3 regions of the Microbacterium sp. Soil_N32 genome follow, and region 1 is predicted to be linked to each of the others. Evidence: predicted binding sites of a transcription regulator. Region 1 holds the regulator's gene; each other region holds the start of a gene.

Region 1 (2,266 bases):
CGCCGCCCTGCAGCATGTTCAGGCGGGTGATCTCGCCGATCACCTCGCGGGGGTCGGCGGTCGGAGCGATCTCGGCCGCGATGGACCAGAGGGTGTCGCCGGGCATGACCGTCACCGTCTCGAAGGTGGCCGAAACCGCGGGGGCCTCGTTCGAGGCGAGGGCGTCGCCGCCGCTGAGCGCGGCGAAGGCGATCCCGCCGGCGAGCGGGAGGGCGGCGAGAGCGAGCAGTACGCGACGACCGCGCGTCGTGATCCGGAGCCGCGTGGCGCCGGTCGGAAGGACGGGTGCGGTGGGGAAGGTGATCGTGCTCATGTCTGTCTCCTCTGCCTCTCTCCGGTGACCGGAGTTCGTCATCGCCCGCAAGCGATGACCACGTTGGCGTAGCGTTCGCATCCGCCACTCGGCCGGGAGGGGCGGGTGCGAAGCTACGTTCCGAAGGTATCTTCGAATTCGAACATCTGTCAAGCTTTCTTCGAACTCGTTCGCACGGATTCGTCGACACGCTCGAACAGATCTTCCAGATCCGTCGTCCTCTCGGATACGGTTTCGATAACGACAGACCATCACGGGCCACCGACATTGCGACGCGACGCCCGGATCCGCGCTTCGAAGGAGCACCATGAGCGACATCGCCGCCCCCGATTCCGAGGTCACGCGCACGCGCCGTCGCAAGAACCTCAGCGCGAAGCAGATGGCGATCCTCGAGGTCATCCAGGCGTCGATCGCCCAGCAGGGCTACCCGCCGAGCATGCGCGAGATCGGAGACGCGGTCGGCCTCAAGTCGCTGTCGAGCGTCACCCACCAGCTCGGCCAGCTCGAGCTCAGCGGCTACCTCCGCCGCGACCCTGGCAAGACCCGCGCCATGGAGGTGCTCATCGACCTCCCCGGCACGTCCGCCGAGAACCCCGCCGACGTCGCGACCCCCGTCGGCGATGCGGCTCTGGTGCCGCTGGTCGGTAGGATCGCCGCCGGAGTACCGATCACCGCGGACCAGCAGGTCGAGGAGATCTTCCCCCTCCCCCGTCAGCTCGTGGGCAAGGGCGACCTGTTCATGCTCAAGGTGTCGGGCGAATCGATGATCGACGCCGCGATCTGCGACGGCGACTGGGTGGTCGTGCGCTCGCAGCACACGGCCGAGAACGGCGAGATCGTCGCGGCCATGCTCGACGGCGAGGCGACCGTGAAGACCTTCCGCCGTCGCGACGGCCACACCTGGCTGCTCCCCCGCAACTCCGCGTTCGAACCGATCCTCGGCGACGAGGCCGTCGTGCTCGGCAAGGTCGTGGCGGTGCTGCGCGCCGTCTGACCGCATCCGAGCACCAACGACGGAGCCGCCCTCCCCGATCGGGAGGGCGGCTCTGTCGTTGCTGGTCGCGTCGGACCGTGCGTCTCGCGTCAGACCGCGACGGACACGTCCTCGCGGACCCGCCGCGTCGCCTCGACGATGTTGCGCAGCGACTGTGTCGTCTCGTCGTACCCGCGGGTCTTCAAGCCGCAGTCCGGGTTCACCCAGAGCTGACGCGTCGGGATCGCCTCGACCGCACGGCGCAGCAGCGCCTCGATCTCGTCGACACCGGGAACCCGCGGCGAGTGGATGTCGTAGACACCCGGGCCGATGCCGTGGTCGAAGCCGACCTCGGCGATGTCCGCGACGACCTCCATGCGGCTCCGGGCGGCCTCGATCGACGTGACGTCGGCGTCCAGCGCACGGATCGCGTCGATCACGACCCCGAATTCGGAGTAACAGAGGTGCGTGTGAATCTGCGTCGCGGCGGCCGCTCCACCCGTGGCGAGACGGAACGAGGCCACCGACCAGTCGAGGTAGGCCGGCTGGTCGGCCGCCTTGAGCGGCAGCAGCTCGCGCAGAGCGGGCTCGTCGACCTGGATGATCGCGATGCCGGCGGCCTCGAGATCGGCGATCTCGTCCCGCAGGGCGAGCGCCACCTGGTTGGCGGTCTCGCCGAGCGGCTGGTCGTCGCGCACGAACGACCAGGCGAGGATCGTGACCGGTCCCGTGAGCATCCCCTTCATGTGCTTCGTCGTGAGCGACTGGGCGAACGACGACCAGTCCACGGTGATCGGTGCGGGACGCGAGACGTCTCCCCAGAGGATCGACGGGCGCGTCGCGCGCGAGCCGTAGGACTGCACCCAGCCGTTCTCCGTGACGGCGAAGCCGTCGAGATTTTCGGCGAAGTACTGCACCATGTCGTTGCGCTCGGGCTCGCCGTGCACCAGCACGTCGAGACCGAGGTCCTCCTGCAGGGA
Region 2 (2,266 bases), on a different contig from region 1:
TCGGCGGCCGCCGGCGATTCGCCGGATCTCGAGCGTTCCCCCGTGTTCGATACTCCGCCGGCGACCGACGACGAACGCGACCCGCGCCGCCCGTCACCCGCGGAGCGTCCGAACAGCGGGATCACGGGGGCGATGCGCTCGGAATCCCCGCGCGCATCGCCCCCGCTCATGTCATCCATCGTCACGCAGGCCGGCGCTCGGCGAGCTCATCCGCCGGAGCAGCGCCCGGCGCCTTCGCTCCGATGCCGAGCTTCTGAAGGATCTGCGTCTCGATCGCGAGCGCGACATCCTTGTTGTTCAGCAGGAAGGTGCGGGCGTTCTCCTTGCCCTGGCCGAGCTGATCGCCGTCGTAGGTGTACCACGAGCCCGACTTCTTGACGATGCCGTGCTCGACTCCGAAGTCGATCAGGCTGCCTTCGCGCGAGATGCCGACCCCGTACAGGATGTCGAACTCGGCCTGCTTGAACGGCGGCGCCATCTTGTTCTTCACGATCTTCACGCGAGTGCGGTTTCCCACCGCATCCGTGCCGTCCTTCAGCGTCTCGATGCGGCGAATGTCGATACGCACCGACGCGTAGAACTTGAGCGCCTTTCCACCGGCCGTGGTCTCGGGAGAACCGAAGAACACACCGATCTTCTCGCGCAGCTGGTTGATGAAGATCATCGTGGTATTGGTCTGGTTGAGACCACCGGTCAGCTTGCGCAGAGCCTGCGACATCAGTCGCGCCTGGAGGCCGACGTGGGAGTCGCCCATCTCTCCCTCGATCTCGGCGCGCGGAACCAGCGCGGCGACCGAGTCGATCACGATCAGATCGATCGCGCCCGAACGCACGAGCATGTCGGCGATCTCGAGTGCCTGCTCCCCGGTGTCGGGCTGCGACACGAGCAGCGCGTCGATGTCGACGCCGAGCTTCGCGGCGTAGTCCGGGTCGAGCGCGTGCTCCGCATCGATGAACGCGGCGATTCCGCCGGCGCGCTGCGCGTTGGCGATCGCGTGGAGGGTGAGCGTCGTCTTACCCGACGACTCGGGTCCGTAGATCTCGACGATTCGACCACGCGGAAGGCCGCCGACGCCGAGCGCGACGTCGAGGGCGATGGAGCCGGTCGGAATGACGGCGACCGGTGCACGCTCGTCGCTGCCCAGCCGCATGACCGAGCCCTTTCCGAACTGGCGATCGATCTGGGCGAGAGCGGTCTCGAGGGACTTCTCGCGGTCTGCGGGAGATGGCATGTCGTGCTCCTAATGCTCGCGTGGTGCCGCCTGTAGGCTGTCGCGGCGCTCCCGGCTGGAAGCAAACTCTCCGACAAGGCGTATGGCTCGGGGCCATGTCTTCACCGTACGAGGGGCCACCGACATTGGGATTGGCGGCGACTAGAACGGTGGAGAGCGATGAACTCGGAACCACTGTGCAGAAGACTATGCCCGCTTCGAACGAATCTTCGACGACACGCCGAGAGTTCGCGGCCGTCGCTCGCACGTCTCGAAGACTCAGCGCTTGCGTGGCTCCAGACGCCCCGCGCCGTGCCGACGATTTTCGGGCACATCCATCTCGGCGCACAGAGCCAACCAGATCTCGCGGGGCGGGACACCAGCAGCGAGGGCCTCGGACGCCGTCCGTCCGGAAAGCGGTGACAGAACGAGGTCGTTCAGCAGCGACGACGTGCGTCCGGGGAACTCGTGCTCGACGGCACGCAGGAACTCGCTACGACGCATGAAGAGGAGCGAGTTCGATCAGTGCAGCGAGAGTTCGGGCTCGACCTCGGCGACCAGGTCGTCGGGGACGACATCCGGGAAGACCTGAATGCCCTCGAGCACGGAGATTCGGTCGCCGACCTCACGCATGATCTTGGAGATGGGAACGTCGAGAGCCTCGGCGACGGAGGCGAGGATCTCGCTCGACGCCTCTTTCTGTCCGCGCTCCACCTCGCTGAGGTAGCCGAGCGCGACCGAAGCCTTGCTCGCCACCTGGCGGAGCGTGCGACCCTTCTGAAGACGGAAGTCCCTCAGAACATCGCCGATCTCCTGTCGTACAAGAATCATCGGAACCTCCTCCCCCATCGATCTCGCGAGGCCTTCCCCGTCGAGATGGCCAGTATAGTCTCGCCGTCCTGCACAGAATCTACCCTTGCACTCTGTGGTTTGAATGTGAGCACGTAGGTGATAACCGCCGACGAAGATCTGCTATTCCCCCACGCATTCGGCGAGCAAACCGAGCGCCGCGGCGACGGTCTGCGCCCGCACCGCCTCACGATCCCCGTCGAACAG
Region 3 (2,266 bases), on a different contig from region 1:
GTTCGCCGCCACCCAGTCGCTCTGCGGCGTGCCGCCGAAGCCGTCCAGCCCGCCGCACGCCGATCCGCAGGCGACCACATCGACGGCGAGACCGGTCTGATGCTCGGAGTGCCCGGGACGCGCCGAGCCCGCATCAGCCTCGGCCTGCCCCTGGTCATGCACGTGCGAGGCATAGGTGGTGACCTGCAGGCCGTACGACCGGTACCCGTTGTTCGCGCCGATCCTGCCGACCTGGTCGTCGGCCGCGTCAGCCATCTGGCCGACCGCCGCCGCGACGTCCGAGCGCACCTGGCCCGAGGGCGTGGTCGTCTGCAGGGGCACCTCGACGAGTCCGCTCGGGGCGAAGTCGGCCGGATCGAGCGGACGGAGCTTGTTCACCACGACCCACAGCCGGGAGGGATCGCTGAGCGAGATGCACGGGGCATTGCCGGCGACGACGGCCGAGCGGAACGCGGCGCCCCCGCCGAATCCCGCGATCACGGAGGCGTCGTCGCCGGCGGCCAGAGCATCCTGCACGGCCTTCTCTGCGCACGGGTCGACAGCCGCCGTCTGACCGACGTCCACCGTCGGCACCTGCATCACGGCCACCGGTTCGGGCAGCGGCGACGACTCGACCGGGCCCGTCACGGACGCGGAGCCCAAAGACAGCAGAACGCCCACGGCGGTCACCGCGACGCCGATCGGAAGGGCGGGACCGTGGATCGGGGAGCGCGGTGCCGCATGCTGAGCGTGCGGCGTTTCGGGCATGTCCTCCATTGTGCCCCGGGCGTGGGTCACCCGCTGAGAACTGTCCACAGGTCGGGCGGTTCTCGTAGATTTCTTCGACATCGGCTTGCGGTTAAACCGTTCCTATGTTCGAATGAAGCATGCGTTGGCAGGGTCAGAAGCTCGAAGACACGGATGCCGCGGCTCTGCCCGGACTCGAGAACCGGTCGAGCGTTCTGCGATCGGTCACGACGCCGGAGTTCGCCGGGATGACGTTCCACGAGGTGCTGTCGAAGTCGGCTCTCAATCATGTGCCGGGGGCGTCGCGGATGCCTTTCGCGTGGACGATCAACCCGTACCGCGGCTGTTCGCACGCCTGCGTGTACTGCTTCGCGCGCGGCACGCACGAGTATCTGGACCTCGACGGAGGGTCGGATTTCGACTCGCAGATCGTGGTCAAGGTGAACGTCGTCGAGGTGCTCGAACGCGAATTGCGCCGCGGCAACTGGCAGCACGAGACGGTCGCGCTGGGCACGAACACCGACCCGTATCAGCGGGCCGAGGGGCGGTACACGCTCATGCCCGGCATCATCGAGGCGCTCGCGGCATCCGGCACGCCGATCTCGATCCTCACCAAGGGCACACTGATCCGGCGCGACATCCCCCTGCTCGTCGAGGCGGCGAAACGTGTACCGGTCGACGTGCAGATGTCGATCGCGATGTACGACGACGACCTGCAGAAGGCGATCGAGCCGGGCACCCCGACCACGCAGGCGCGGCTCGACACGGTGAAGGCGCTGTCGGACGCCGGATTCCCGGTCACCGTGTTCCTGATGCCGATCCTCCCCCACATGACCGACTCGGTCGAGGCGATCGACCATGCACTCGCGCGCATCAAGGCGGCCGGAGCACGCTCCGTCATCTACGGCGCCCTCCATCTGCGCCCGGGGGTGAAGCCGTGGTTCTTCCAGTGGCTCGGCGAGCACCGGCCCGACCTGGTGTCGTCGTACCGGGGGCTTTACCCAGGTGCCTCGGTGGAGGCCCCGAAGCCCTACCGGCAATGGCTGGCGCGACGGGCGAAGCCGCTGATCCGACTGCACGGGCTCGACGGTCGGCATGAAGACGACTACCCCCGCCGCGGATCGCGCGCCGGGGAAGGACACGTGCAGTCCATCTGGCGGCAGAACGACGATCAGGGCGGAGCGCGGGAGTCGGGTACCGTCACCGGTCCCGGGCCCGTGCGCACCACGCGGCGCCTGACCCCGGGACGAGCCGCGACGGTGTCGTTCCTGCCGGCCCGGTCGGCCCCGCCCGCGCAACCGCGCCTGTTCTGAGCCCGGCATCGGGCATAGCGGCGACGAGCGGCCGCGCCCCGCGGCGGACAGCGTGCGCCAGCCGGCTCGACGGCGGACGGGGCATGCGCAGGCCGGCTCGACGGCGGAGGGGGCCTGCGCAGGCCGGCTCGACGGCGGGGGGGGCATGCGCAGGCCGGCTCGACGGCGGCCAGCGTGTCCGCGCCACCCGGCGGCGGGGGGCGCCGCATCACGCCGCGTAGGCTCGA

What was found. Region 1 encodes LexA, which represses DNA repair genes until DNA is damaged. Its sites were predicted from a motif close to TCGAACANNTGTTCGA; they were not measured.
Region 2: recA (recombinase RecA) is a predicted target of LexA. The motif match lies at 1,429-1,444, and genes of this name have one in related genera.
Region 3: AC3A3J_RS01885 (Rv2578c family radical SAM protein) is a predicted target of LexA. The motif match lies at 810-825, and genes of this name have one in related genera.

What each region holds. Positions count from the first base shown of each region.
Region 1 covers NZ_JBDGME010000018.1:306,086-308,351, reverse strand. The annotation lists gene AC3A3J_RS07825 (LysM peptidoglycan-binding domain-containing protein) at 1-313, opposite strand, end outside; gene lexA (transcriptional repressor LexA) at 621-1,307, shown strand; gene metE (5-methyltetrahydropteroyltriglutamate--homocysteine S-methyltransferase) at 1,397-2,266, opposite strand, start outside.
Region 2 covers NZ_JBDGME010000019.1:693,510-695,775, forward strand. The annotation lists gene AC3A3J_RS11560 (regulatory protein RecX) at 1-170, opposite strand, end outside; gene recA (recombinase RecA) at 182-1,231, opposite strand; gene AC3A3J_RS11570 (DUF3046 domain-containing protein) at 1,490-1,714, opposite strand; gene AC3A3J_RS11575 (helix-turn-helix domain-containing protein) at 1,733-2,041, opposite strand; gene AC3A3J_RS11580 (CinA family protein) at 2,183-2,266, opposite strand, start outside.
Region 3 covers NZ_JBDGME010000010.1:16,672-18,937, reverse strand. The annotation lists gene AC3A3J_RS01890 (M15 family metallopeptidase) at 1-747, opposite strand, end outside; gene AC3A3J_RS01885 (Rv2578c family radical SAM protein) at 867-2,039, shown strand.